DNA from 3 places in the Micromonospora sp. NPDC005252 genome. Region 3 is predicted to be linked to each of the others. Evidence: riboswitches for the same ligand, from Rfam matches in the RefSeq annotation. Region 3 holds a riboswitch; each other region holds the start of a gene.
The links. Region 3 has a riboswitch for cyclic di-AMP ahead of ACFYPH_RS10870 (NlpC/P60 family protein). Riboswitches for the same ligand answer to the same signal wherever they lie in the genome.

Region 1: another riboswitch for cyclic di-AMP. It lies ahead of ACFYPH_RS08940 (coiled-coil domain-containing protein); the one in region 3 lies ahead of ACFYPH_RS10870 (NlpC/P60 family protein).
Region 2: another riboswitch for cyclic di-AMP. It lies ahead of ACFYPH_RS14265 (C39 family peptidase); the one in region 3 lies ahead of ACFYPH_RS10870 (NlpC/P60 family protein).

Annotation. Positions count from the first base shown of each region.
Region 1 covers NZ_JBIAKN010000002.1:680,832-690,583, forward strand. The annotation lists gene ACFYPH_RS08930 (AAA family ATPase) at 1-792, shown strand, start outside; gene ACFYPH_RS08935 (cation diffusion facilitator family transporter) at 899-1,816, shown strand; cyclic di-AMP (ydaO/yuaA leader) riboswitch at 1,958-2,089, shown strand; gene ACFYPH_RS08940 (coiled-coil domain-containing protein) at 2,095-3,162, shown strand; gene ACFYPH_RS08945 (hypothetical protein) at 3,285-3,845, shown strand; gene ACFYPH_RS08950 (SRPBCC family protein) at 3,963-4,415, opposite strand; gene ACFYPH_RS08955 (PfkB family carbohydrate kinase) at 4,587-5,564, shown strand; gene surE (5'/3'-nucleotidase SurE) at 5,561-6,388, shown strand; gene ACFYPH_RS08965 (STAS domain-containing protein) at 6,399-6,761, opposite strand; gene ACFYPH_RS08970 (hypothetical protein) at 7,163-7,306, shown strand; gene ACFYPH_RS08975 (hypothetical protein) at 7,446-7,853, shown strand; gene ACFYPH_RS08980 (cellulose binding domain-containing protein) at 8,019-9,752, opposite strand, start outside.
Region 2 covers NZ_JBIAKN010000004.1:269,572-279,323, reverse strand. The annotation lists gene ACFYPH_RS14290 (ABC transporter permease) at 1-612, shown strand, start outside; gene ACFYPH_RS14285 (ABC transporter ATP-binding protein) at 617-1,426, shown strand; gene ACFYPH_RS14280 (D-ribitol-5-phosphate cytidylyltransferase) at 1,571-3,076, shown strand; gene ACFYPH_RS14275 (CDP-glycerol glycerophosphotransferase family protein) at 3,116-4,786, shown strand; gene ACFYPH_RS14270 (alpha/beta hydrolase) at 4,791-5,537, opposite strand; gene ACFYPH_RS14265 (C39 family peptidase) at 5,663-6,505, opposite strand; cyclic di-AMP (ydaO/yuaA leader) riboswitch at 6,738-6,878, opposite strand; gene ACFYPH_RS14260 (hypothetical protein) at 7,164-7,934, opposite strand; gene ACFYPH_RS14255 (hypothetical protein) at 8,154-8,651, opposite strand; gene ACFYPH_RS14250 (acyltransferase) at 8,744-9,752, opposite strand, start outside.
Region 3 covers NZ_JBIAKN010000003.1:281,603-291,354, forward strand. The annotation lists gene ACFYPH_RS10865 (N-acetylmuramoyl-L-alanine amidase) at 1-1,847, opposite strand, end outside; cyclic di-AMP (ydaO/yuaA leader) riboswitch at 2,082-2,218, shown strand; gene ACFYPH_RS10870 (NlpC/P60 family protein) at 2,232-3,272, shown strand; gene dcd (dCTP deaminase) at 3,336-3,914, opposite strand; gene ACFYPH_RS10880 (pyridoxamine 5'-phosphate oxidase family protein) at 4,014-4,571, shown strand; gene ACFYPH_RS10885 (zinc metalloprotease) at 4,650-5,633, opposite strand; tRNA gene ACFYPH_RS10890 (tRNA-Gly) at 5,836-5,909, shown strand; gene ACFYPH_RS10895 (VOC family protein) at 6,026-6,394, shown strand; gene ACFYPH_RS10900 (dihydrofolate reductase family protein) at 6,568-7,212, opposite strand; gene ACFYPH_RS10905 (dihydrofolate reductase family protein) at 7,247-7,951, opposite strand; gene ACFYPH_RS10910 (hypothetical protein) at 8,069-8,263, opposite strand; gene ACFYPH_RS10915 (GNAT family N-acetyltransferase) at 8,321-8,815, opposite strand; gene ACFYPH_RS10920 (LLM class flavin-dependent oxidoreductase) at 8,864-9,742, shown strand; gene ACFYPH_RS10925 (ASCH domain-containing protein) at 9,750-9,752, opposite strand, start outside.

The sequences.
Region 1 (9,752 bases), on a different contig from region 3:
TTGGACGAGTTGGACGCGCTGCTCGGCAAGCCCATGCAGCCGGCGCGGGCCCGCCGTGACCCGTTCCAACTCGCCGGCGGCGTGCGCGAGCTGAGCACCGCCAGCGACCGGCAGCGGGCCGCCCGCGCGGCGGCCCGGGAGCGTCCGGAGGACTACCGGGAGTACGCGCATGTGGTGGTGGACGAGGCGCAGGACGTCTCGCCGATGCAGTGGCGGATGGTCGGGCGGCGCGGCCGCCTGGCCTCCTGGACCGTCGTGGGCGACCCGGCGCAGACCGCGTGGACCGGTGATCCCCAGGAGCTGACCCACGCCCGGGACCAGGCGCTGGGCCGTCGCAAGCGGCACGATTTCACGCTCACCACCAACTACCGCAACTCGGCGGAGATCTTCGCGGTGGCGGCGGCGGAGATCCGCCGGCTCTACCCAGACCTGTCGCTGCCGACCGCCGTCCGCTCCACCGGGATCGACCCCGTCGAGCTGGTGGTGCCGCCCGCCGGGCTGGAGACCGCGGTCGTGGAGGCGGCCACCGGCCTGCTGGCCGAGGTGGACGGCACGGTCGGGGTGATCACGCCGGTCACCCGCCGCGACGAGGTCGCCGGTTGGCTCGGCTCACTCGGCGCGGCGCGGCTGCAGGTGGTGACCAGCCTGGAGGCGAAGGGCATGGAGTACGACGGGGTGGTGCTGGTCGCCCCGAGCGAGATCCGGGCCGATCCGGGCTCCGGCGTACGAACGCTCTACGTGGCGCTCTCCCGGGCCACCCAGCGGCTCACCACCATCGACCCGACCGGCTGACCTGCGGGTTGCCGTGTCGAAGGGTGGGCCGGTCCGTACACTTGCATACATAGCGATGTGAGCATACATTTGACCGGGTCCCGGGTGGCGACGGAGGGTGGATTTCGTGGGAGCAGGTCATGACCACCACCACGGGTCGGTCACCAACGCCGCCCACCAGCACCGGGGCCGACTCTGGGCCGCGTTCGGGCTGCTCGCGACCCTGATGGTGGTCGAGGGTGTGGCCGCCTTCCACACCGGCTCGCTCGCCCTGCTCTCCGACGCCGGGCACATGTTCACCGACGTGCTGGGCATCGGGATGGCGCTCGCCGCGATCACCGCCACCCGGCGGGCCACCGGCGACCCGCAGCGCACCTTCGGGCTCTACCGCCTCGAGGTGCTCGCCGCCCTGGCCAACGCCGTCCTGCTCTCCGGCGTGGCGGTCTACGTGGTGATCGAGGCGATCGGCCGGTTCGGCGACCCGCATGAGGTGCTGACCGGCCCGATGCTCGCGGTGGCCGTCCTCGGCCTGCTCGCGAACGTGATCGCGTTCGCGCTGCTGCGCGCCGGCGCCCGGGAGAGCATCAACCTCCAGGGCGCCTACCTGGAGGTGCTCGGCGACCTGCTCGGCTCGCTCGGCGTGATCGGCGCGGCGCTGCTCATCGCGGTCACCGAGTGGTGGTGGGCCGACCCGTTGGTCGCGGTCGCCATCGGCGTGTTCATCCTGCCGCGCACCTGGCGGCTGGGGCGCGCGGCCGTCCGCATCCTGGTGCAGGCCGCCCCGGAACACCTCCAGGTCACCGCCGTGCACGACCGACTGGCCGCGGTGCCCGGCGTGGTGGAGGTACACGACCTGCACGTCTGGACGCTCACCTCGGGCATGGAGGTGGCCTCCGCACACCTGATCATGGCGCCCGGCGGGGAGGTCGGCACGGTGCTCACCGCGGCGCGTACCGCCCTGCGGGAGGACTTCCGCATCGAGCACGCCACGCTGCAGATCGAGCCCGGGTCCGCCACGGGCGCCTGCGGTTCGATCGAGTGGTGAGCACCTATCTGACGAAAAGACCGTTTTGCGGTCATCTTCGGTGGCGGCGTAGACACCTTCCGTCACATCGACTGCACACGTCCCACCTGCCCCGGTAGGCTCGTCCCCGGCCACCACCCGGCGGCGCCCTCCCGGCGCCGGTGGCGGCCGCCGCCTAATCACCCGAGAGGGCGAACCGGGGAACCACGTTCCTGGGGTGCATCCGCGTCAGCGGTAGGGATCTTCCGTCCCGAACCCGTCAGCTAACCCGGTCGGCGGCTGACGGAAGGACATGCGTAGTGGCACCAGCACGACCACCCGCCGCCCGACTCGCGGCACTGATCGTCATGATGGTCACCCTCGGCGTCGCCCTACCGGTGGGCGCCGCCACCGCCGCTCCCCCCGGCGGCCTGCGGGCCGCCGCGGCGCCCGACGGCGACGAGGAGGGCGGCACCCCCGCGCTGCGGGCCCAACTGGAGGCCGCCAGCAAGGGCTACCTGGACGCGAAGCGCGCCCTGGACACCTCCGTCCAGCGCCAGCAGCAACTCGCGGCCAAGCTGAAGACCACCGAGGCCGAGATGACCGTGCGCAACGGCAAGGTCGGCGAGATCGCCGGCGTGGCGTACCGCACCGGCCGGCTCAGCACCGTCTCGGCGTTGCTCAACACCAACACCCCCGAGGGCTTCATGGACCGTGCGGCCGCGCTGGACGTGGTGGCCGCCAACGAGGACCGGGTGCTGCGCGACCTGCACGCCACCCGGGACGAGGCCAACCGCACCCGCACCGCCCTGGACGGCGAGATCCGCGAGCAGCGCAAGCAGGTCGAGGTGATGGCCAAGCGCAAGGAACAGGCCGAACGGGCCCTGGCGGTCGCCACCAGCAAGCCGCGCACCACCGCTGCCGACACCAGTTCCAACCGGGGCACCTCCACCGCCAACGCCCAGCCCGCGCCGCGCAACTCCGACGGCTCCTGGCCGTCCGAGTCGTGCAGCGTCAACGACCCCACCCCGGCCAGCGGCTGCATCACCCCCCGCACCCTGCACGCCCTCAACCAGGCGAAGGCCGCCGGCTTCACCCGGTACGTCTCCTGTCACCGCTCGGGCGGCTCCGGCGAACACCCGAAGGGCCGGGCCTGCGACTTCGCCGCCCAGAAGGGCGGCTTCGGCGGGGACGCCACCGGCGGCGACAAGACGTACGGCAACAACCTGGCCGCGTACTTCATCCGCAACTCCGACCGGCTCGCCGTGCTCTACGTGATCTGGTACAGGCAGATCTGGCTGCCCAGCAGCGGGTGGAAGTCGTACAGCGGGGGGAACGGCGACCCCTCCAGCGAACACACCAACCACGTACACCTGTCGGTGTACTGACCCCACCGGTGGCCGGCGCACCGTCGAGCGGGTGCGCCGGCCCCGGGTACGTCAGCGGACGTACCCCGGACGCCGCCGGTGATCGGACGACCCGGCCGGGCCGGGCCGGCAGCATGTCGGGTATGCCGCGAATCCCACCCGCCACCCGCAAGGCGCTGCTCACCCTGCACCTCATCACCTCGCTCGGTTGGCTCGGGGCCGACCTGGTGCTGCTCACCCTCGGCATCGCGGCACAGCGCGGCGCCGACCCGGCCGTGGTCTATCCGGTCGCCGGGCTCGTCGGCACGGTGCTGTTCGCGCCGCTGAGCGTGCTCGTCTGGCTCGTCGGCGTCGCCAGCGCGCTGCTCACCCCCTGGGGCCTGGTGCGCCACCGGTGGGTGCTGGTCAAGCTCGTGATCACCACGGTGATGGTCGGGCTGGTGCTGTTCCTGCTCACCCCGAACCTGCGGCACGCGAGCGCGCTGGGCGCCGCCCTCCCCGCCCGGGATCGCGCCGACCTGGTGATCGCGCCCGCGGTGTCGACCAGCCTCATGATCATCGCGACCGTGCTCTCCACGTACAAGCCCTGGGGCCGCCGACCCGCCCGACCCACCGGCGCACGCCATACCTCCGCCGCCGCGAGCCCGGCACGCAACGCGCCACAAGATCGCGCAACAACACGGAAGTCAACAGTGTTGCGTTAGGGCTCCGGCCGGCCAACCCGTGCTGGATGGCCCGGCGATCATGGAGTTGTGGTGCCTGCCTTGGCGTTGTATGGGCGTTTTGTGGCCCACCACAACTCCATGATCGGCGAGGCACGATCATGACTCGGGGCGGTCGAGGGCCGCACCGAGGCGGGTGGCCAGGGCGAGGTGGGCGGCGCGGGCCTGTTGAAAGGCGTACCGGAACAGGGGCGTCGGCGCGCGCAGGGTGATGTCGACGTCGATCCGGACCAGGCCGTCCGGCTCGGCGCGCAACCGGGTGTGGTTGCGGACGGTGGTGGCCGGCCACTGGCGGGCCACCGTGACGATCTCGTCAGGTTCGCTGATCAGCACGTCCGCCTGGTAGGTGGTGCGGAAGCGCAACGGCCCCACCGCCAGCCTGTCGTTGATCGTGTAGCTGGCTCGGGCGCCCGGACGGGGCGGCACCCGGCGGACCCGGACGATCAGGGGGTGCAGTTCGCCCTGGCGGGTCAGGTCGCTCAACAACGCCGCCGCCTCGGCGAGTGAGCAGCGGGCCTGGACGGTGTAGCTGAAGCTGTCGCTGCTGAGCACACAGTCTCCCGAGGTCGCTGGTCGCACGATCGTCCCGTACGCGGCTCAGGCTGGCAACGCCCGGACGGACACCGTCCGTTGTCCCGGTATTCGCGCAGCATTCCCATTACGGTCGGCTGATGGGAAATCACCGGTTGTGACGGAGGGTGGACACATGTTCGGTGACGACCGGTGAGCGGGCACGTGATGGTCTTCGCGCCCACCCCGCAACTGACGGTGACCGTGGATCAGCCGAACGACCAGCCCGAACTGCACCTGCACCCCGGCGGCCAGGGCGTCTGGCAGGCCCGCATGGTGCTGTCGCTCGGGGTCGACGTGGTGCTCTGCGCCGCGCTCGGTGGCGAGGTCGGTCAGGTGCTGGAGCCGCTGCTGGTCAGCGAGGGGGTGGACCTGAAGGTGGTGATGCGCGACTCCGGCAGCGGCGGGTACGTGCACGACCGGCGGGGCGGGTCCCGACAGGAGGTCGTGGACGTGCCCGGGGACCGACTGAGCCGCCACGAGCTGGACGAGTTGTACAACCTGGCGCTCGGCGAGGGACTTCGCGCCGACGTGAGCGTCCTCAGTGGCCCGAATGCGCCGTGGCTCGTCCCGGCCGACCTGTACCGCCGCTTCGCCGCCGACCTCGGCGCCAACGGCAGCCGGGTGGTGGCTGATCTGTCCGGTGACCACCTGGGCGCCGTACTGGACGGCGGTGTGTTCTTCCTGAAGGTGAGTCACGAGGAGCTAATCCGGGACGGTCGCGCCCGCAGTGGGGACGGCGCCGAGCTGACCCGGGCGATGTACGACCTGCACGCCGCCGGCGCCGAGACGGTGGTGGTGAGCCGAGCCGACCAGCCGGCGCTGGCGCTCATCGACGGGGAGCTCTTCGAGGTGGAGATGCCCCGGCTGGAGGCCGCCGATCCGCGCGGCGCGGGCGACTCGATGACCGCCGGCGTGGCGGCCGTGATCGCCCGTGGTGGCGACATCCGGACGGCCATCCGTACCGGCGCCGCGGCCGGCGCACTGAACGTGACCCGGCACGGGCTGGGCACCGGACGGTTGGACTCGATCACCGGGCTGGTGGAGCGGGTCCGGCTCGTCCCGGCGGACAGTCGGCAACAGGAGCGGACCACCCCCGACGAGTTGGCCGACCGGGCGGTCGAGCGATGACGCTGCGGGTGCTCGTGACCAACGACGACGGGATCGCCGCGCCGGGCATCCAGGCGTTGGCCGTGGCCGCCGCCCAGCGGGGCCTGGACGTGGTGGTCGCCGCGCCGATGGAGGAGGCCAGCGGCACCAGCGCCGCGATGAGCGCGGTGGAACGGGACGGGCGGGTGGTGGTGCACGACCACCCGCTGCCCGACCTGGCGGGCGTGCCGGCGTACGGGGTCGCCGGCTCGCCCGGTTTCATCACGCTGATCGCGCTGCACGGCGCGTTCGGCCCGCCGCCGTCGGTGGTGCTGTCGGGGATCAACCGGGGTGCCAACGCCGGCCGCGCCGTGCTGCACTCCGGCACGGTGGGCGCCGCCTTCACCGCCGCCTCGAACGGGTGCCGGGCCATGGCCGTCTCACTGGACGTGCTCTCCGCGGGCGAGGCGACGGCCGGCAGCGGCGGGGCCGCGGTGGACGCCGCAGCCCGCGTACGCGACGCCGAACGGCACTGGGTCACCGCCGCGCGGGTCGCCCTGGACCTGCTCCCCCGGCTGACCGCCGCGCCGCCGGAGAGCGTGCTCAACGTCAACGCCCCCGACCTGCCGCACGGACGGCTGCGCGGGGTACGTCGCGGCTCCCTGGCCAGCTTCGGTCAGGTGCAGATGACGGTGGCCGAGTCGGGGCACGGCTTCGTGCGTACCGCGCTGGAGGAGCCCGGCCAGGCCGCGCAGCCCGGCACGGACCTGGCTTTGCTGGCCGCCGGGTACGCGTCGGTGACGGCCATCCGAGCGGTCACCGAGGTGACCGACGTGGACCTGACCGGTCTGGACGAGCAGCCTTGACGGAGGGCGCTCAAGCGCCCGGAAGCACCTCGGGGGTGGCGGCCCCGGCGAAGTAGGGCTCCGGTGCGCCGAAGAGACCGAGCAGACCGGTCACCCAGAGCTGACGGTGCACGAACCGGCTCGGCTCGGTGACCACCAGCTTGACGCCGCTGACCTCGGCGGTCTGGAAGCCGGCGACCATGGCGCTGATGCCGACCGAGTCGATGAAGGTGACCAGCCTCATGTTCAGCTCGATGCGGACCGGACGGCTCTTGGCCAGCACCTCCGCAATCGCCTCACGCACCTCGTACGCTGTGTCGACGTCGATCTCGCCCCGGGGGGCGATCTCCACGACACCACCGGACAGGACCGACTTCACGATCGACAGGCTCACGCGAGCACCTCCACCCGCCCGTCCCCCGGGCGTCTCATCAGTACGCGGGCCGCGACCGAGAGTATTCCTCCGACGGCCTCGGTCGCCACCCCTCGGGATGAGCAATTCACGGATCCGGGCGAACAAAGTCGCCCATATCCCCACTTTTCGGTATCTGATCAACCAATACTTTTCGTTATCTGACCACTCCACGATCGGTCGGAACCGACGCGTCGCCGGACCAGGGTAACGGGCGTGACCCGACACGCCCGACAACCAACCCATCCCGTACGCCGGCCGCGCCTGGGACCGGCGTGTCGCGCCACGATCGCCCGAACGCGTCCGGTCCGATCCGGTCGGGCGGTTGCCGACGCCACCTAGCATCAGCCCCGGGACACCCACCGCGGCGGAGAGGACCTTCGATGATCAAGCGATTGGCCGGGCTGGCCGGAGTCGGCGTACTGCTCGCCCTCGTACTGGCCTGCGGTTTCGGCGGCGGGGACGACGATGACGACGACGATGACGACGACTTCGCCCGCGGTGCGGCCGTGGTGGCGGTGCGCTGAGGGGGCGGGTGAGCCGCGGCCGACCGGGTTTGCGGCCGACCGGCCCGGGGCACTGCGGAATCAGCGAAACCCTGCCGCGCTGGACAGACGCCGAAGTCCGAAGTGGCCGGCGGCTTCGGCACCCGAGGAGGTAACCACGATGTTCGGAACCAACCTGCTGGACCGGCGCAGCAAGCCGGAGCGGATCGCGGACCAGGCGTGGGAGCACCTGCTCTCCGCCGTCAGCTCCGCAGGCGACAGTGTCCGGGACACCGCCCGTTCGGCCCGTCGCAGCAGCGGCGATCTCGCCGACGGGGCGGGTGACCTGGTCGGCTCCGCGGCGGAGGAGGCCCGGCGTCGGGCCTCGCGCGCCTTTGACGCGCTCGCCGGGCGCCAGCCGGCGCTGCCGTGGACGCTCCTGATCGGGGCCGCGCTGGTCGGCGCGGCGGTCGGCTGGGCCGTCGGCTCCGCTGCCCGTGCCGCCGGCAGCCGGGACGACCGCGCGGTGGACGACGTCGAGTTCGTCGACGTCGACCGCCCCAACTCCCCCGTCGGCCTGGACGACTAGCCCCGAGCGGGCCCCGCCGACCTTCTGGTCGACGGGGCCCGTTCGCATTTCTCGGTGGGTGGCTCGACGATCGGGATGGGGCCGGTCCGCCGGGGTGCCGGACCCCTCAGGCAGCCCCGGCGGACCGGTGTTCTCGGGTGGCCCGGACGACGCCGGGCCACCGGGTCAGCGACTCGTGCAGCTCACGGTGGCCGGCGGCGCGTTGCTGCCGGTCCAGGAAGCGAGGAAGCCGATCGTGGTGCTGGCACCGGCGCCGAGCGCGCCGTTCCAGCCGCTGTCCACGACCGAGACGACCGCCCCGGTCTGGGTGTGGGTGCCGCCCCAGAGCTGACTGATCCGCTGGCCGTTGGGGAAGGTCCAGCCCAGCGTCCAACCGGCGATGGGCCGGGTGCCCGGGTTGCTGACCACCACTTCGGCCTGGAAGCCGCCCGACCAGGAGCCGGTCACCCGGTAGGTCGCCGCACACCCACCAGCCGGGGGCGGCGTCGTCGGGGGCGGCGTGGTCGGAGGCGGCGTGGTCGGAGGCGGTGTCGTCGGGGGTGGCGTCGTCGGGGGCGGCGTCGTCGGGGGCGGCGTGGTGGGAGGAGGCGTGGTCGGTGTGCCGCCGGTGCGGTCGGCGACCAGGATGCCGCGACCGTTGGTGCCGAGGTAGACGCGTCCGTAGACACGCGGGTCGCCGGTCAGCGCCTCGGTCGGGTTGCCGTACTGGTGGCGGTCGTCGTTGACGCGTACCCAGGTCGTTCCGCCGTCGTCGGAGCGGTGTACGCCGGGCTGACCGTTCACCGTGCCGTAGAGGAAGACGGCGGGGTTGGTCCGGCCGGGCGCCGCCTTGCCGAAGCCGACGTTGCCGGAGGCGCTGACGCCGCCCAGTTTGGTGAAGCTGGCACCGGAGTCGGTGGAGCGCCACAGCCCGCCCGGCCCGGCCAGCCACAGCTCACCCGACTGACCGGGCAGCGCCTTGAACCGGACGTCGGAGGTGGGCAGGCCGGTCGCCGCCGTGGCGGTGAAGGTCGCGCCGCCGTTGGTGCTCAGGTAGACCCGCCCGGCGCTGAAGCCGTAGAACCGGTTGGGGTCGACCCGGTCGGACTCGATGATCGCGTTGGCCGGGATGCCGGCGGACTGCGCCCACGAGTTGCCGAAGCCTACTGAGTAGACGACGCGTTGGCCGGCGTCGCCGGGCGCCCAGACGAACCGGCTGCCGTCGGCTGCGGCGGCGACCGTGCCGCCGGTGTTGACCCCGGACGGCTCGGTGCCCTGGAACCAGTTCGTGCCGCCGTCGGTGGAGAAGGCGACGTGGCTGTCGTTGGGCCGGTCGGCGTCGGTGAAGTTGCCCGCCCGCACCAGCACGGCGGGCTTGCTCTCGGCGTAGTCCAGGCTGGTGGTGCTCGTGAAGATCGGCTGGGTGAAGAGCATCGACGGAATGGTGTCGAGGTCGGTGTGTCGGAAGCCGCCGACGTCGCCGAGCGCGCTGATCAGTGGTGCCCCGCTGGGCGGGCTGACCAGGTCGAGGACGGCGGTCTCCTCCAGGCCACGGACCATCGGCCGGAGGGTGAGCTGACCGCCGGTGTCCCACTTGGTGAGGTCGGTGGTGCCGTAGATGGTGGCGCCGGTGCCGTACATCATCCGGTTGGAGTCGTGCGGGTCGATCTCGACCGACTCGTTCATCCAGCCGAGCTTGGGCGCGGACTCCGGAGGCGCCGGGTTGACGCCGAACGTCAGCCAGGGCACCGCGCTGATGTCCATGGTGTAGCGGCGGGACCGCTCGGGATAGCTGGTGAAGTCCCAGATCCGGGTCCAGGTCGCTCCGCCGTCCGTGCTGCGGAAGAAGATCGCGTCCGGCCACCAGGAGACCTGGGTGGCCACCATCAGCGTGTTCGGGTGCTGCCGGTCGATGGTCAG
Region 2 (9,752 bases), on a different contig from region 3:
AACTTCATCGGCTACCTGACCACCGGCCTGTTCATCTTCAACTTCACCCAGAGCGCGGTGCTGGCGGGCACCCAGTCGATCAGCGGAAATCTCGGGCTGATCCGGGCCCTGCACTTCCCTCGGGCCAGCCTGCCGCTGTCCACCACGGTGACCCAGTTCCAGCAACTGCTCGCCTCGATGGTGGTGCTGATCGGGATCGTGCTGGTCACCGGCGAGTCGATCACCTGGAAATGGCTGGTGCTGGTGCCGGCCCTGCTGCTCCAAGCGGTGTTCAACGCCGGCGTGGTGCTGATCGTCGCCCGGCTGGGCTCCAAGGCGAGCGACCTCAAGCAGGTCATGCCGTTCCTCATGCGTACCTGGATGTACGGCTCCGGCGTGCTCTACAGCGTCAGCCTCTTCGCGCGGCTGCCCGGCTGGGCGGCGACGCTGGTCCAGTTCAACCCGCTGCTGGTCTACATCGAGCTGGCGCGCTACGCGCTGCTGGACGAGCCGCCGATGCTCAACGAGTCGCTGACCCAGCTCTGGCTGGTCGCCGCCGGGTGGGCGTTGGTGGCCGGCATCGGTGGCTACATCTACTTCTGGCGCGGCGAACAGGAGTACGGCCGTGGTTGATTCCCTGCGGGCCGCCGACGAGGCGACCGTGTCCCTGCCCGTGCTGGCGCAGGAGCGGATCCCCACCGTGGTGGTGGACGACGCACACATCATCTACCGGGTCCACCAGGGTGCCACCGGTGGCACCACTCCGGTGGCCGCGCTGCGCCGGCTGGTCAAGCGCACCAACGCGCCGAACGTCCGGGAGGTGCACGCGGTCAAGGGCGTCTCGTTCACCGCGTACCGGGGCGAGGCGATCGGGCTGATCGGCAGCAACGGCTCCGGCAAGTCCACCATCCTGCGGGCCATCGCCGGCCTGCTGCCGGTCAACCGGGGCGCGATCCACACCCAGGGGCAGCCGTCGCTGCTCGGCGTGAACGCCGCGCTGCTCAACGACCTGTCCGGCGAGCGCAACGTCGTCCTGGGCTGCCTGGCGATGGGCATGCACCCCGACGAGGTGGCCAAGCAGGCCGCGGGCATCATCGACTTCTCCGGGATCAACGAGCGGGGCGACTTCGCCAGCCTGCCGATGCGCACGTACTCCTCCGGGATGGCGGCCCGCCTGCGGTTCTCCATCGCCGCCGCCAAGAGGCACGACGTGCTGCTCATCGACGAGGCGCTCGCCACCGGCGACAAGGGCTTCCGCAAGCGCAGCGAGCAGCGGGTACGCGAGCTGCGCGAGGGCGCCGGCACGGTGTTCCTGGTCAGCCACCAACTCTCGTCCGTGCGTGACACCTGCGAACGGACGATCTGGCTGGAATCGGGCGTTCTCCGGATGGACGGCCCCACCGACGAGGTCATCCGCGCATACGAGGCGTACGCGAACAGCAAGTAGAGTGCCGGCCAACCTCCGGCATCGACACGGCACCAGGACCGCGTCGCCCGCATTGGGGCGGCGCGGTCCGCGCGTTAAGGTTCATTCCGTCGCCGCTCGGGCGGAACCTTCCGTTAACGCAATTCTGAGAGTGAGGATCCGGCAATGACGCAGGACCAGACCACTGGCCCGGACGCCGCAACGGAGACCCCCGCACCGTGGCGGCCCTCGCGGACAGTGGCCGTGGTGCTGGCCGGCGGCACCGGGACCCGGCTGGGCCTCGGCATCCCCAAGCAGCTGCTGAAGATCGCCGGTAAGCCGATCATCGAGCACACCCTGGCCGTCTTCGAGGCCGCTCCGGAGATCGACGAGATCATCGTGCTGATGGCCACCGGCCACGTCGAGGACGCCCGGCAGATCGTCGAGAAGGCCGGCCTGCGCAAGGTCACGAAGGTGATCGAGGGTGGCGACACCCGCAACGCGACCACCCGGATCGCGCTGGACGCGGTCGGCCCGGCCGACTGCAACATCCTCTTCCACGACGCGGTTCGCCCGCTGCTCAGCGGCCGGATCGTCCGCGAGTGCGTGAACGCGCTGTGGACCTACGACGCCGTCGACGTCGCCATCCCCTCCGCCGACACGATCATCCAGGTGGACGAGAACGACTGCATCACCGACATCCCGGTGCGCTCCCGGCTGCGCCGGGGACAGACCCCGCAGGCGTTCCGCTCCCCCACCATCCGCGAGGCGTACCGGATCGCCGAGGGTGACCCCGACTTCGCGTCCACCGACGACTGCGGCGTGGTGCTGCGCTACCTGCCGGGCACCCCGATCAAGGTGATCGACGGCTCGGACGAGAACATCAAGGTCACCCACCCGGTCGACGTGCACCTGGCGGACAAGCTCTTCCAGCTCGCCGCGGCGCAGGCGCCCCGGCTGACCGACCACCGCAGCTACAGCGAGGAGCTGACCGGCCGCACCATCGTGGTGTTCGGCGGCAGCTACGGCATCGGCCACGAGCTGACCGAGCTGGCCCGGCGCTACGGCGCGCAGGTCTTCCCGTTCAGCCGCTCCACCACTGGCACCCACGTGGAGCGCGCCGAGGACGTCGAGGCCGCGCTGACGACCGCCTTCGAGGCCACCGGCCGGATCGACCACGTGGTCGTCACCGCCGGGATCCTGGAGAAGGGCGCCCTGGCCGAGATGGACGAGGAGACGATGGACCGGGTGTTGCAGGTCAACTTCGTCGGTCCGGTGACCATCGCCCGGCAGGCCCTGCCGTACCTCCAGCAGACCAAGGGCCAGCTGCTGCTCTACACCTCCAGCTCGTACACCCGGGGTCGGGCCCGCTACGCGCTCTACTCGGCCACCAAGGCCGCCCTGGTCAACCTGACCCAGGCGCTTGCCGACGAGTGGGCCGACGTGGGCGTCCGGGTCAACTGCATCAACCCGGAGCGGACGGCCACCCCGATGCGGACCCGGGCGTTCGGCGAGGAGCCGGAGAACACCCTGCTCGCCGCGGAGGCCGTCGCCCAGTCGTCGCTGGACGTGCTGATCTCCGACCTGACCGGTCAGGTCATCGACGTACGCCGGGCGCCCGGTGACGGTCCGTCGGTGCCGGCTCAATCGGCGCGGGCCGAGGCGGCGCCGGCCGTGACCTCCGCGAGCTGACGCGGGCGACGGAACTCCGACGGCGGCGAACGGAACGACATGCGTGGTGACCTGGTCCGAAAGCTGCTTGCCCGGTGCCTGAGCGTCGGTCTGGCGGTGCTGGCGTTCGTCGTGGTGGCGCTGACCGGCGCCACCGGGTGGGGGCTGGCGCTGGCCGTCGCGGCGCTGGCCGCGGCGGCCGCCGAGCAGCGGATCCGGCCCGGCGCTGACCTGGTCGCCGAGACGGCGCTGATCGCCGCGGCGGTCCTGGTCGGCTACTCCCGGCGACTCGACGACGGGTTCGACCCGGCGCTGGCCGCCACGGCGCTGGTCCTGCTGGGGCTGGTGCTCCTGGTGGGGCCGCTGCGGACCGCCGGCAACCTGGAGGTCCGGGCGGCCAACCTGCCGGTACGGGCCTGGACCCCGCTGATCGCCGACCGGCTCGGCGTCGCCCTGTTGGGGCTGCTCGCGGCAGGGGCCCTCGCCGCCGCGCTGACCCTGCCCGCCGCCGTGGCGCTCGTCGTCAGCCTGCTGGTGGGCGCCGGCGCCGGGGCGGTAGCGCTGGATCTGGCCCGGCGGCGGTTCCGGCCCACCGGCGGCGGTGGGCCGGTGGCCCGCGCGCTGCGCCGGCACCAGCCGGAGTTCCTGCTCTACTTCTCCGCGCCGCCCGGCTCGGAATACCAGGTCACCATGTGGCTGCCGTACCTGGAGCGGATCGGCAGGCCGTTCCTGGTCCTGGTGCGCGAGCCGGAGTTCCTGGCGCCCATCGCCGCGGCCACCGACGCGCCGGTGGTCTACTGCCCCACCCTGCGGGCGATCGACGAGGCGCTGGTGCCGAGCCTGCGGGTGGCGTTCTACGTCAACCACGGGGCGAAGAACAGCCACTGCGTCCGGTTCACCCAGCTCACCCACATCCAGCTGCACCACGGCGACAGCGACAAGGCGCCGAGCGCCAACCCGGTCTCGGGGATCTTCGACCGGATCTTCGTGGCCGGTCCGGCGGCGATCGACCGGTACGCCCGTGCCGGGGTGCGGATCCCGGCGGACAAGTTCGTGGTGGTGGGCCGCCCGCAGGTCGAGTCGATCGACGTACGCCGGGAGCCGGCGCGCGGCCTCGCGAGCCCGACGGTGCTCTACACCCCGACCTGGACCGGGCACCACGCCGACGCCGACTACTGCTCGCTGCCGGTGGCCGAGGAGCTGCTGCGACGGCTGCTGGAGCGCGGTGCCACGGTGATCCTGCGGGCCCACCCGTACACGGCGCAGAACCCGGCGTCGGCACGCCAGTTGGGCCGGCTGACCGAGCTGCTGGCCGCCGACCGGGCCCGCAGCGGACGGCAGCACGTCTTCAGCGCGGCGGCCCGGGAGCTGAGCCTGACCGAGTGCGTCAACCGCTCGGACGCGCTGGTCTCCGACGTGTCCGGCGTGATCTCGGACTACCTCTACTCCGGCAAGCCGTACGCCGTGACCGACATGGGCGACGAGGGCGACCGGTTCACCGACCGTTTCCCGTTGGCCGGGTCGGGTTACGTGCTGCGGCGCGACATGTCGAATGTGGACGCCGTACTCACCGCGCTGCTGGACACCGACCCGCTGGCCGAGGAGCGCTGGGCCACCCGCCGCCGCTACCTGGGTGACTTCCCCGCCGAGTCGTACGCCGAGGCTTTCCTGACGGCAGCGCGCCGAGAGCTGGCGCCGGCGGAGAACCTGGCCACGTCAGCACCGGTCTAGCAGCTCAGCGGTAGGCGTCCAGCAGCGCCAGCACGGCGGCCGGGTCCTCCAGGTGCGCGTTGTGGCCGAGACCGGGCAGCGTGGCGACCGGCACGCCGTACTCCTTGAGCTGCGCGTCGGTGACCATCGGGTCGTGCTCGCCGCGTGCCAGCACCACCGGCACGTCGGTCGCCGCCAGCAGCGCGGTCAGGTCGGGCTGGCCGACGGCGAACGCGCTCGTGTCCATCGCGAGCCGCCACCGGCCGTCGACCTGGCGCAGGCCGGCGTCCACCATCGGGTGGTCCGGGGGGACCAGCCCGGTGAGGCCGGCGACCCGCAGGTAGCGGCGGGCGGCCTCGGTGCGGCTGGCGAACCAACCGAGCGGGCGGGCGGCGAGCTCCGCGGCCCGGGCCAGCTCGGCGGGTGACCAGACCGCCTTGATGCCCAACCCGACCACCGCGTCCACCGGCAGCCCGGCGTCGCGGGCCGCCAGCGCCAGGCCGACCACCCCACCCAGCGAGTGGCCGAGCACCACGATGCGGTCGTCGAAGGCCAGGCCCTGTGCGATCCGCTGGGCCAGACCCGCGAAGGAGTACGACGACAGCGGGGCCGACCAGCCGTGGCCGGCGAGATCCGGCGCCAACCACCGCCCTGGCCAGTGCTGCTCCAGCAGTGGCGCCCAGGGCAGCCACACGTCGCCCGTCGCTCCCATGCCGTGCAGCAGCAGCAGGACCGGCCCGCGACCGGCGTGACCAACCGATTCGTCCACCACGGCCGCAGTCTCCCACGGTTCGTGGCCCGGTACGAGAGCCGTCATCGGCATCGACGCGAGACGCCGCGGGCGCCGGCCCCTCGTGGGGGACGGCGCCCGCGGCGTCGTGGGCGTCAGCGCCTGGGTCAGGCGGAGTAGCCCCGGGTGGCGATCCAGTTGGCCAGGTCGATCGTGGTGATCCAGTACGCCGGGTCGGCCGCGTTCGCCGAGTCGGCGATCCGCACGGTCCGGCCGTTGTCCTTGTAGCCCACGACGGCGATGTAGTGCCCACCGCCGTAGGAGTGCCAGCCGCCATTGGTGTCGGTCGCGTCGCCGACGACGTTGGCCACCACGCCCCGGCCGTCGGTGATGGCCTTGACGACGTCGGCCTGGAGGCGGTCCATCTGCGCCGGGCTGGGCGTGCCCGCAAACATCCGGGTCTGGTACGGGGAACCCTTCACCTCGGCGTTGAGCACCCGGGTGGTGTCCTCGGCCGAGTTGGTGCCCATCTCGGTGGTGCCCAGCTCGGCGCCGAGCTCCTCCTGCGTACGGTCGATGCCGGTGGCGCTGAGGGCGTTGCGGGTGGCCGCCGGGCCGCAGTTGTAGTACGTGTTCTGCGCCTCGTAGTCGTAGTCGAGCACCTTGGTCGCGGGCGGCTTCGGCGGCGTCGGCTTACGGGTGAGGTCCGGGTTGCTCGTGGCCTTCGCGGCGGGCGACGCGGCGCTGGTGGCCGGGGCGGCAGTGCTCGGCGCGGCCGAGGGGGACGCGACGCGCGCCTGGTCGCGGGACGCGATGGTGTCGCTGCGCATCTCGGCGACTGTGGTCGCGGTGTGCTCGCTGGCCGGGGCGCCGTCGGCGCCGGCGAGCAGGGCGCCGGTCGTGGTGGCGATCGCGAGGGCCGCGGCGGAGGCCGCGACGATCTGGTACGGGCGCTCGGTCGCGAGGCGACGGAGCTGACGCTGCAGGGTGTGCTTCACGGGGTCCTCCACGGTTCGGGGGGTGAGCGGCACACCGGGCTCGGCCGGTATCCGGGCAGGCGCCAGCGCGCGAACCGTGGTCCGCGGATGGTGAACCGCTCAGGGGAACGCCCGGCGCGGCCGGGCGGGAAAGGCGGCGACCCGGGGGGTCAGCTCACCGTCACAAGGCGGATGAGCGGGGGCGCCGCGACGCCGTGGAGGCGGGGGAACAACCGAGGGGTGGAAAGGTGCTGCACGAGGATGGAACTCCTTCCGTCACCGCCTACCGGGTTAGCTGACGGATTCGGGCGGGAAGATCGCCCTACCGCGGGCCGTGGCTCGCGGATTCACCCCGGACTTACTGTGGGTCCCCGGTTCGTAGATCACGATTGAGCGGGTCGGCACGGCGTCGCCTCCTGCGATCGGTTACCGCACCGGACAGCACGACAGTACTGGCCGGTGCGGACCCTGCCAAGCCACGCCCACCTGCGTAAACATCGTTTGGCGCACCAATTTCTGCGCGTATTGCCGCTGACGTGACTCGATGGGACAACCGGTTCCGGAGGCGCCGACGGGCGACAACCGGACAGGCTGCCGGCAACGCCGCCACAATCGCGCGAACATTGGCCGCCGATGGTGCCGGTCGCCCGATTTCCATCGTCCGTGACGGGCCTCACATAACAGATCGGGCTCAACCGACCCGGGCCGGACGCCAGCGTGTCACGACCGCCGAACGCGACGCCCGGGTCGTCGTACGGCGCGACGGCAGCGGGTTCGGCCACAACCGGACCGCCGCCGCGTACGCCTCCTCGGCGAGCGTGCGTGCCGACTCGGCGGCCAGCTCCGCGTCCCGCCAGGCCGACCGCTCCCGCTCGTCGGCGGCCCGGTGGTCGGCCAGCCTCGCGTCACGGATCGCCCGGGTGAGCAGCACCTCCTGCTCGACCGGGTGCCGGCGGGGATCCCAGCCGCGCCGGTGCCCGAACACGTCACCGAGCTGAATCATGGTCAACTCGCCGCGCCAGTGCGCCGCCATCGCGGCACGGTGCAGGTAGCGCTCCCGGGCCGCGTACTCGGCCGGGGTGTGCGGGGTACGTGGGGTCGGCAGCGCCCCGGCGGTGGCGACCCGACGGGCTGCGGTGTCCGCCTCGTCGTACCGGGACCAGGCGGCCTGCGCCTCTTCCTGAGTGATCAGCCAGTCAGCGCGTCGTCGCCGGGCCGTCTGCGCCGCGCGGGCCGCGGCCACGGCCACCTCTTCGGCGTAGCGGCGCAGGTCGGCGAGTTCGGCGGCGGCCACCTCCTGGGCGGTGGGCGGCGGCGGCATCGGCTCGGAGGCGGTCGAGTCCGGCTCCGGGCGGGCGACCAGCACGGCGAGAACGGTCAGCGCCAGCAGGAACAGGGCCGACCAGATGGCGGCGGCCTGGGGCACCTCGGTCAGGAACTGGTAGAAGACGACGGTCTCCATGGGCGGCACCTCGGGAGAATGCGCGTTGCGACGGGGAAGCCGCACGAGGGTCGGTGACCCGCGGGTCGGCCGGTACGGACTGGTGTGTCGACAGGTGCTTTGGCGGGACGCTCGGCTCGGGGCCTCGGCGCTGCGGCGAGGCGGCTCAGCAGCCGGTGCGGTGGTCAGTGGCCGGCGCGGAGGTCAGTGGCCCGGTGCGGGTCAGGAGCCGGTGCGCGGTCAGCGACCCGCAGTGACTGGGTGCTCCGGTGGGGCCCGGGGAGCGCGGGCGGCCGGGTTGTCGGCGCGGGGTGACCGCTCGGAGACCGCCCGCCCCGGCGTCACACCGGTCGACGTGGCGACCAGGGTGCGCGAAGTGTCGTGCAGCGCGGGCTGCGGGTCGGCGGACCACGCCGCGGCGGACTCGTCAACGGCGGCGGACTCGTCAACGGCGGCGCTGTCGCGGGCTGCCCGCTCCTGGGCGGCGCTGTCGCGGGCGGCGGTCTGGTCGTCGTCGACGATGGACGTCGCGGGCCCGGTGCTGGTCACGGCGGCGGGTCGGTCGGGCGACGCGGGCGGCTCGACTGCGGACGTCGCCGCGGCGGCTGGCGTTGGCGACCCCGGAAGGGCCGTGGTCGCGCCGAGCGCGAGGGCGGCGATGACGGCGAGGCTGGTCAGCACCCGTGTCGCCCAGCGCGCCACCCACCACAGGGGACAGGTGAGCGCGACCGGAAGCACGTCCCCACGCTACCGCCGACGGCGGCCGTGCGCATCGACGCCGGGCGTGTCGGCTCACGCCGCGCCGACCGCGTCCGGCCTGGGCGGATGGGTCAGCGCGAGTCGGCGTACGTCGATCGTTCGTCGGTCCGGCCTGCGCCGGGGGCCCGGTCGTCGGTGTCGCCGGTGCGCTGTGGAGGGACGGCCGACGGCCGCTTCGGGCGGCGCGGCGCGAGCCGGCGCATCATCGGGGTCTCGACGTAGCGGTGCAGCAGCCCGGCGAGCACCAGATTCACCAGCAGGAACCCGAGCACCACCGCAGGGCCGCGCCAGCCCCGGAAGCCGGTCCCCCAGTCGCCGCTGAGCCGCAGCACGCTCGTCATGACCAGCACGTGCACCAGGTAGAAGGCGAAGGAGACCTCGCCGAGCCAGATCAGCGGGCGGGAGCGCCACGGCGAGCGCCGGCCCCGCACGTCCGCGTCGGCGGCAGCGGTGATCACCAGCAGGTACGCGATGGCGAGAAGCGTGGTCCACCACTGGGCGGGGATCCACTGCGCGGCGGTCACCCAGGTGACCACGAAGATCGCGGTGGCCGCCGTCAGCCGCGGCCCGCGCCAGAGGCCGCGCAGCATCAGTTCCGCCGCCACCGCGCCCAGCCAGAACTCCAGCGACCGCACCGGCGGGAAGACCTGGGTGAACCACCAGCGGCTGACCTCGGGCACCAGGTGCTGCGCCGGCCAGAGCGCGAGGATCAGCAGCGGCAGCGCGATGATCAGCGTCCAGAGCACCGACGGCCGGGCGCGGCGCAGCAGGGGCAGCGCCAGCGGCAGGCACAGGTAGAAGAAGAACTCGCAGGACAGCGACCAGCTCACCGTGTTGATGCTGTAGAACCAGCCCGGCCGGGGGTCCCACGCCTGCAACAGCAGCACGTTCTCCAGGGCGGCCGCCGGCAGGACGGGGTCGGCGAACCACCAGGCGACCAGGAGCGCGGCCGCCCACAGCACCAGGTGGTTCGGATAGATCTTCGCGACCCGCCGCCGCCAGAAGGCTGCCCGGGAGTCGCCCGGGCGGGCCGACCAGACCAGCACGAAGCCGCTGAGGATGAAGAAGAACTGCACCCCG
Region 3 (9,752 bases):
GAGCCGTCGAAGGTGCTGGCCCGGTAGTACTCGCCGGCCAGCACCGCGCCGACGGCGTAGCGCTGACCGGCGGCCAGCGTGTACTGCAGCGGTGAGATCGCCTGGTAGGGCACGCCGGCCGGGTAGGCCGCCTGTTCCGGGTACGCCCGCCCGTACACGGGGATGGTGGCCCGGCCCGGCTTCGGAACGGCCACCACGCCGACGGTCCAGGTGGCGGTAGGCGCGGACGCCGGGTTGTGGAACCAGGCCCGTTGCCCGAGGTACCAGATGGCCGTCCAGTCGCCCTGCCGGCCGGCCAACGCGTACGTCTGGCCGGCGGAGGCCCGCGCCCCGTGGTCCGACACGTCCATCGTGTTCGGGGTGCCGTCCGGGCGGAGCGCGATGTCGTTGACCAGCGGCGCGTCCGTGGACGGCGCGGTGTGCAGCACCACCGACGAGGAGCCGCGCGGCGCGCAGGGTGTTCCAGGGGTGACGCACCCGGTGAACGCCGGTTGGTTGGTCGCGTAGTCGGGGTCGATCCGGACCAGGCCGGTGGCCGGGGTGCCGGTGTCCAGTCGCGGTGCGTGCAGCAGGTCGAAGTAGTGCGTCCAGTCCCAGTAGGGCCCCGGGTCCCAGTGCATCCCGCGCACGGTCGACGCGACGGTGCCGGGCACGTTGTCGTGGCCGATGATGTGCTGGCGGTCCAGCGGGATGCCGTACCGCAGCGCGAGGTGCCGGACGAGCTTCGCCGAGGTCCGGTACATCGCCTCGGTGTACCAGGTGCCCTGCGCGGCGAAGCCCTCGTGTTCCAGCCCGATCGACTTCGCGTTGACGTACCAGTTGCCGGCGTGCCAGGCGACGTCCTTGGTCTTGACGTGCTGGGCGATGTGCCCGTCCACCGAGCGCAGCGAGTAGTGCCAGCTCACGTAGGTCGGGTCCTGGACGAGTTTCAGGGTGGTCGCCCAACTCGCCTCGGTGTCGTGGATGACGATGTACTCGATCTTCTGCCGGGCGGGCCGGTCGGAGAGATCGTGGTTGCCGTAGTCGCCGTCGCCGAACGCCTCGTAGGGTGCCGGGATCCACTCACAGGAGACGGTCCGCGGGCACTCCAGGCCGTCCGGGCGGGCGAGTCGTCGTAGGCCCAGCCGGTCCAGCCAGGAACGCTGGGGTTGGACCGCGCGGGCCGGCAACGTGACCCGCTGGCCGTCGTCGGTCACGCGGGTCTCGCCGTCGCCGATGGTGGTGTAGACCTCGTCGGCGAAGGCCGCCGCGGCGTCGGCGCTGTCCGCGCCGGCGTAGCGGGCCACCGCGCCGTACCAGGTGGCGGGGTCGGTGCCGGCGCCGACCGGGGCGCCCACCTCCCGTTGGTACGCGGCCAGCAGCGCCGCCCCGCCCCGGATGTTGGTCGTCGCGTCGCTGCGCAGCGCCTCGGGGGCGGCGCCGGTCAGCGCGGCGGCGGCGTCGACGGTCTGCATCGCGGCCGTGGGCGGCGCGGGATCCGTGGCCGGCGCGGGTGCCAGGACGGCACGGGAGTCGTCGCCGCGCGGATCCTCGGTGCCGGCGTCGTGGTGGCCGCGCGCGGGTAGGGCGGCCACGTGGCGGGCATCGGTCAGGTGCATCGGTCCGTAGCCGCCGCTGGTGCTCGGGGTGCCGGCGTTGCTGTCCCAGCGGGACTCCAGGTAGGAGACCCCGAGCAGCACGGCGGTCGGCACGCCGTACTCGGTCGACGCGGCGGCGTACTGCTGCTGACGGTCGGCGGCCGGTGCGGCGGAGGCGGGGCCGGCGCTCAGCGGTACGGCGGCCGTGGCGATGACCACGGCGACCGCGAGCGATGCGCGCCGGCCGGCGGACAGGGTTGGACGTTCCATCGAACCCCCTAGATTTGACTGGTAACGGTGTGGTCACCTTCGCGCCGGTCGGGAGTCCGCGTCAATACCTTTCCATATATCAAACTGCATCGAAAGAAACCTTCACGCACGCTCGGTGACCCCCTCCAATCGGTACGGAGTGTCACGGCCGCACGGGTTGCGGATCGGTAACGGCCGTCTCTACTCTGGTCATTTGTCGGCCCGGTAGCAGGTCTGCCCATCCCGGGCGGTAACGGACCGACACCGCCGAGTCGCTTGCGAGCGAGCCGGGGACCCAGGTTCCCCCGGGGTGAATCCGCAGCCAATGCGGTAGGGCGCCAACTTCCCGCCCGAACCCGTCAGCTAACCCGGTAGGCGGTCAGGAAGAAGGAGTACGGAACCCCGGTGGCCCTCCATGCCCCGCGGCCGTCGTCCGAACGGTCGGCCTCGGCCGACCCGACGTCGACAGTGCCGCGTCCACGCTGGTCCCGCTTCACCACCGCCCTCGCCGCAGTGGTCGGCGTAGCCGTCGTCCTGACGGGCAGCGCCACGGCGGCGCACGCGGATCCGTCCGTCGCCGAGATCGAGCGCCAGATCGACGCCGACTGGAACAAGCTCGAACCGGTCATCGAACGGCACAACGCCACCCGCGCGGACCTGGCCGTGAAGCGCAGGCAGGCCGACGCGCTCGCCGCCCGCATCGCGCCCCTGGAGCGCCAGGTCGACGCCGCGATGAACAAGGTCAGCGCGCTGGCCGTGCGCGCGTACATGGGCGAGAACCTGTCGACCGTGAACACGATGCTCGGCAGCCGGTCGCCCGGCGAGGTGGTCGGGCAGCTCGAGATGCTCGACCGGTTCGCCCACAACCAGCAGGAGGACGTCCGGCAGGTCGCCGATCTCCGCGACGAGCTGGCCCGGCAGAAGGCGCCGCTGGACGAGATGGTGGCCCAGCTGACCCGGACCGAAGCGCAGCTGGCGGCGAAGAAGAAGCAGATCAACGACGAGATCGACCGGCTGCAGAAGCTGCGCCTCAAGGTGTACGGCAGCGGTGGCGGCGGTCCGCTGCGTCCGGCGCCGTGCCCGGCCAGCTACCCCGGCGGCGGCGCGGGCACGGCGGTCAAGTTCGCCTGTGCCCAGATCGGCAAGCCGTACGTGTGGGGTGCCGAGGGTCCGAACTCGTACGACTGTTCCGGGCTGATGCTCGCCGCGTGGGCGAAGGCCGGTGTGTCGCTGCCGCACAACGCCGCCGCGCAGAGCCGGGTGACCAAGAATGTCAGCAGGGGCGATCTGCGCCCCGGCGACCTGGTCTTCTACTACAGCGACATCCACCACGTCGGCATGTACGTCGGCAACGGCTGGGTGGTGCACGCCTCCCAGGCCGGTCAGCCGATCAAGATGAAGAAGGTCGACGACGGGCCGATCCACAGCTACGGCCGTCCCGGCTGACCAACGCGGGACGCAGCAGGGCCCGTCGCGATCTCGTCGCGGCGGGCCCTCGTCGTCCGCTATCTATCGCGTCGGCCAGGCACGCCAGTTCTGCCAGGAGCGGCTCGGCGTCGGCCCCCGCTGACCCTGGTAGCGCGAGCCGTAGACCACCGAGCCGTACGGGTGCTCGGCCGGCGAGGAGAGCCGGAAGATGCAGAGCTGGCCGATCTTCATGCCCGGCCAGAGGGTGATCGGGAGGTTCGCCACGTTGGACAGCTCCAGCGTCACGTGACCGGAGAAGCCCGGGTCGATGAACCCGGCGGTGGAGTGGGTGAGCAGGCCGAGGCGGCCCAGTGAGCTCTTTCCCTCCAGCCGGCCGGCGAGCTGGTCGCCGAGCGAGATCACCTCCAGCGTCGAGGCGAGCACGAACTCCCCCGGGTGCAGCACGAACGGCTCGCCGTCGGGCACCTCGACCACCGATGTCAGGTCGTCCTGCTGCATGGCCGGGTCGATGTGGGTGTAGAGATGGTTGTTGAACACCCGGAACAGCCGGTCGAGTCGTACGTCGATGCTGGACGGTTGGACCAGGGTGGGCTCGAACGGTTCCAGGCCCAGCGTGCCGGCCTTGATCTCGGAGACCAGGTCACGGTCGGAGAGCAGCATCGGACCACCATAGCCGCGTTGGCCGGACCGGCCGGATTCGGTGCCGGTGACCAGCGCGTCGAGGTCGCTGCTCGTACATTTGTTCGATAGAATGTCGGCATGGCTTCCTGGTCCGAATTCGCCGCCGACGAGCCCCGCCTCGCCGACGGGATCCGCGTTCTCCTGCAGCAGTACGGGCCGGGCTTCGGCTACCTGGCCACGGTCCGCGCCGACGGCGGGCCCCGGGTCCATCCGGTCTCCCCGGTCATCACCGACGAGGGTCTCTTCTGCTTCATCATCGACTCGCCGAAGCGCCGTGACCTCGAACGGGACGGCCGCTACGCGCTGCACTCGTTCCCTCCGGAGGAGAGCGACGACGAGGCGTACGTGGCGGGCCACGCCTGGCCGGTCACCGACCCGGTCCAGGTGGCCCGACTGGCGCAGAGCGCCCGGGCCGAGCCGCAGGTCGACTGGCGGCTGTTCGAGTTCACCGTCGACGTGGCGATGTTGACCCGTCGCGAGCAGCACGCCGCAGGCGTTCCGGGTGTCACCCCGAGCCGCCCGGCCGTGCGGGTCTGGCTGGACCCGCAAGCCCCGCCCGCAACGGCCGCGCCTCTCGCCGTACCGCAGACGCGCCCGACCCGCCGCAGCCGTGACGTCCAGTGCACGGCCGCCTGACCACGGCCCTGCTGTCCAAAAAAACGCCGGTGCCGGCTCCGTCGTGACGGAGCCGGCACCAGGTGTACGCGAGGAGAGCTACGCCGCGCGGTACGCGTTCCACGCGGTCAGCATGCGGCTCGCCTGCCCCGGGGTGAACTGGTACATGCACGAGTCGTAGGTGTAGTCCATGAAGTTGGTGATCGGGTCCAGGCCGGTCGCCGAGCAGGTGTTCCGCCCGGTCGGGCACTCGTACGCCGGCGACGCCTCGGCCGGGGTGTCGCTGACGCTGTCACCGGAGCCGCCGCAGCCACCCTGGAAGGTGTGGTAGAGGTTCAGCCAGTGACCGATCTCGTGGGTGCCGGTGTCGCCCTGGTTGTAGTTGGTGGCGGTGCCGCCCGGCAGGGACTCGTTCAGCACGACCACGCCGTCCATGGTGCTGAGGTTCTGCTGCGGGAAGGTCGCCCAGCCGAGCAGGCCGCCGCTCAGCTCGCCGAGGTAGATGTTGAGCGTGTTCTTGCCGCCCACCCGCAGCGACGACTTCATCGACCGCTCCGCCGACGAGCCGTTGACGATCGGGTACCAGGACGGGTTCGTCACCCGGTTGATCTTGTCGAGCCGGAAGGCGAAGGCGGTGGCAGCGCCGCCGGTTCCGCCCGCGTAGGCCTGGTTGAGCACGCTGATCTGCGAAGTGATCATCGAGTCCGGGATGTTGCCGCCGGCCCGGGTGCTGTTCTCCTGGATCACGTGCACCACCACCGGGATGGTGACGGTGGCCAGCGTCGTGGCGCCGGCGCCGGCCCGGAAGTTGGCGCGCTCGCGCAACGCCGCCGCGAGGTCGGCGTCGCGTTCGCGGACCTGCTTCGCGGTCAGCTCGTTCGGGTCGTGCGTGGCCGCCGCGCCGGGTTTCACCCGAGCGTTGGCGTGGCTGTCGGCCGGCTCCGCGCAGGCGCCGCCCGGCGCCGCGGAGAAGGCCGAAGCAGCCGGAACGACGCCCACCGCAGCGGTGCTGAGCAGCAGCGCGAGGGTCGTCGACGCGACACCGGCGGCACGCCGGGTCAGCAGGTTGGGACGGAGTCCCATGGGCCCACCTCTTTCTGGCGGCGTGACAGGGGGTGTGTCACGCCGTGGCTGAAACGTGTGGCAGACGTTACAACCCATCGACACATTTGAGAACGCCCATATCTTGCCGTCACGAAACTTTTTCCGAGGTGACGGCGTCCCGCCGGCGCGTGGGGGTGGCTGGGTGCACCGGTTCGACGACTCGGGTACAGTGGTGCCGCCCGCGGGTGTAGTTCAATGGCAGAACATCAGCTTCCCAAGCTGACAGTGCGGGTTCGATTCCCGTCACCCGCTCCACGACCGAGGCGCTGACCAGGACGAGAGTCCCGGTCAGCGCCTTCGATGTTGCCGCGCGCGCACGTCCCTGGGCTGCCTCGCTCCTACCCGTTAGGGTCCGGTCAGGAGGTGGTCGCGTGTTCACCGAGGCTTTTCCCATCGTGACGACGCCCGACCTGCCGCGGTTGATCGCGTTCTACCGGGACGTCGTCGGCTTCGAGCTGACCTACCGGTTCCCGGAGGACGGTGAGCCGGAGTTCGTAGCCCTGCGGCTGGGCAGCAGCGAGCTGGGCCTGGCCGCCGACCCGCATGCAGGCGACCCCACCCTCTCGCGCCGCTGGGAGTTGTGCGTGTACGCCGACGACTGCGACGCGGCCGTGCACGTTCTGCGCGCGGGTGGCGCGACGGTCACCGAGGAGCCGGTCGACCAGCCCTGGGGTGAGCGGTCCGCCAGGGTCACCGACCCGGACGGCAACCGGCTGCTGGTCCTCTCCCGCCTGGCTTAGGGCATGTGTCAAGGGCCCTTTGCCGGACCGCCGCCCGGACTCCGCCTCGGCCCGACCGAAGACTTCGGACTGGCCGCTGCCATCGCAGGTCGCAGATCTTGGACAGTTTCCGTTAGCTGCTAACGGAAACTGTCCAAGATCTGTGCGCCGACGGCTCCCGCCTGTAGTGGCGGTCACCGTCTCCAGAACAGGAGATGGGTGACTCCGCTGGGGCTGGGCACCGACTCCAGGTGGAAGCGGTCGAGAAGTTCGTCGGGGCTCCCCCACAGCCGCTCGCCCCGGTCGAGGTCGACGGGCGCGACGGCGATGTGCATCGTGTCGACCAGGTCGGCCTCGAGGAACTCGCGGATGACGGCCACCCCGCCACCGAGGCGTACGTCCCGACCGTCCGCTGCCTCCTTGGCCTGGGCCAGGGCCTCGGCGGGGCTGGCGTCGAGGAAGTGGAACGTGGTGTCGGACAGGGTGAACGACGGCCGTACGTGATGGGTGAGCACGAAGACCGGCGTGTGGAACGGCGGGTTGTCCCCCCACCAGCCCTGCCAATCGTGGTTCTCCCAGGGGCCACGCTGGGGGCCGAACTTGTTGCGGCCCATGATCTCCGCGCCGATGTTGCACTCGGCGTCGCGGGTCAGGTAGTCGTCCAGGCCGCGCGTGCCGCCCGGCTCCGTGCGGTACACGAAGCTGGCGGTGGCGGAACGCCAGGAGAACAGCGGGGTGGGGTCGGCGTGGCCGAAGGGCCGTTCCAGGCTCTGCCCCTCGCCGGTGCCGAACCCGTCCTGCGAAACGTTGAAGCACTGCACCCGCAACAGTTGTGGCATGAAAAGCTCCTCGTGAGGTTGATGAATGTGCGGGTCAGTTCGTGGTCGCCGTCGGGCCGCCGCCGCGGCCCCGGTCGTCGAGCACGAGCGGGGCGCGACCGCTCACCTCGTACCGGATGTGGGTGACCTGCGGGGTGGGGATGACCCGGGTTGGCGTCAGCTCGATGGCCTCCTTGTCGCCGAGGTCGAGGTCCGCGTCGAACAGCCGCAGGCCGGTGCCGAGCACGACCGGTACGACGTGCAGTTCCAACTCGTCGAGCAGGCCGGCCTTGAGCACCTGCCGGACCAGGCTGCCGCCTCCGGCCACGGCGACGTTCCGGCCACCGGCCACTGCGCGCGCCTGCTCGACGGCGCTGGCCACGCCGTCGGTGACGTAGGTGAAGCTGGTGCCGCCACCGCGCAGCAGGGTCTCGCGGGGTCGGTGCGTGACGACGAAGACCGGCGCGCGGAACGGCGGCTCCTCGCCCCAGGGCACCTCACCGCCGTCGGCCATCCGCCGGCCCATGACGTACGCGCCGGCCGCGTCGAACGTCTCGGCCATCACGTCGGAGTTGGCGTCCTGCTCGCCGCCGGCGAAGCCCTGCCGCTCGCGCCACGCCATCGCGTCGGTCGCCCAGCGGGTGATCCGAAAGAAGCCGGCGCTCTCGGCCGAGTCGATCCAGTCGCCGTCGCCGTCGAACAGCGGGCCGGCGTAGAAGCCGTCCACCGACACCGACAGCTGTGCGGTCACCTTCGTCATGTCGCTTCTTCCCTCTCCTCGGGCGGCGCCCACCGGGTGCCTGCTCGCAACGAGGTCGGAGCCGATCGGGACGCCCCTACCACGACCAACTGTGACGTGGGACACACAGGGGGAGGGTTATGGCCTGCGGTCGATGATCGCCGCCTCGATCCGCAGACCGATGCCGGTCAGGATGAGAAAGGCGGCCAGGATCTGCGGTTGGAGCCCGCCGGTGCTGGACGGCAGGGTGAGCAGCGCCGTCATGAAGCCGGCAACCAGCGACAGGGTGCCGAAGGCTCGTACCGTGTCGGCCCGCCGTGACCGTAGGTCCACGGCCGAACCGTAGCGAAAGCCCGGCGTCCGTGGCGCCCCGCCACGGGCGGGTGGGGCTTAGCCCTCGAGTTGCCTGTTGAGCAAGGTGCCCGAGGGTGCGTAGCCGTGGCGGCGGTAGAAGCGCACCGCGCCGTCGTTGCGGTGGTGGATGCCCGCCGACAGGCTCGTGATTCCGTTCTCGGTCGCCCACCGGGCCGCCGCGTCGAGCAACGCCGAGCCGATCCCGAGTCCCCGGGCGGTGCTCGACACCACCGTGTGGATCTGCGCCGACGGTTGCGGGCGCAGGATCTGGTGTGCGGGCGGTTCGGCCACGCGCAGCACCTCGACCATTCCGACGACCTGCCCGTCGTGTTCCGCGACGAGAATGGCGTCCCCGCCGGCCCGGTCGCCCAGCACCGTGGTGAAGTGACGGACGACCGCCTCGCGCTCCGGCAGCCGGTAGACGTCGGGGTCCAGCGCGAGGTGCGCCTCGGCGTTGGCCCGGCGTAGCTCCACCAGCGCCGGCACATCTGACCGGGTCGCCGGTCGCACCATCGTCCCGGGCCTCCGCATCATCGGGATGCTAAAGCAGGTGTATCGGACGCGGCTAGGCTGGCGATCATGCGGATTGGCATCGTGATCCTCCCGGACCAGCGTTGGGCCCAGGCGCAGCGTCGCTGGCGGCAGGCCGACGAGTGGGGCTTCGACCACGCCTGGACGTACGACCACCTGGGCTGGCGGGACCTGGTCGACGGCCCGTGGTTCGACTCGATGGCCACGCTGACCGCCGCCGCCACGGTGACGTCCCGGATCCGGCTGGGGACGCTCGTGGCGTCGCCGAACTTCCGGCACCCGGCCGCCTTCGTCCGGCAGATCACCACGGTGGACGACGTCTCGGACGGCCGGCTGCTGCTCGGCCTGGGCGCGGGCGGCATCGGCTTCGACTCGGCGGTGCTGGGCGGTGAGACGCTTCCGCCGCGCCAGCGGGTCGACCGGTTCGCCGAGTTCACCGAACTGCTGGACCTGGTCCTTCGGGAGGACGGCACCACCTGGCGTGGTGACTGGTTCGCCGCGGTGGACGCCCGCAACAACCCCGGCTGTGTCCAGCAGCCGCGGGTGCCGTTCGTCGTCGCCGCGAACGGCCCGCGATCGATGCGGCTGGTGGCCCGGTTCGGTCAGGGTTGGGTGACCACCGGCACCGACGCCGATGACGTGGAGGGCTGGTGGGGCACCGTGTCGGCCCTGTCGGCGCGGATGGACCGGACGCTGGACGAGGCCGGCCGCGACCCGGCGACGCTGGACCGCTACCTGTCGATGGACGCCGCGCCGGTGTTCTCGCTCAGCAGCGCGCAGTTCTTCGCCGACCAGGTCGGTCGGGCCGCCGAACTCGGTTTCACCGACGTGGTGACGCACTGGCCGCGAGCGAGCAGTTGGTACGCCGGCGACGAGGCCGTCCTGGCCGACGTGGCGACGCGACTGCTGCCCGAGCTGCGCGGATAGCGCCGGCTCA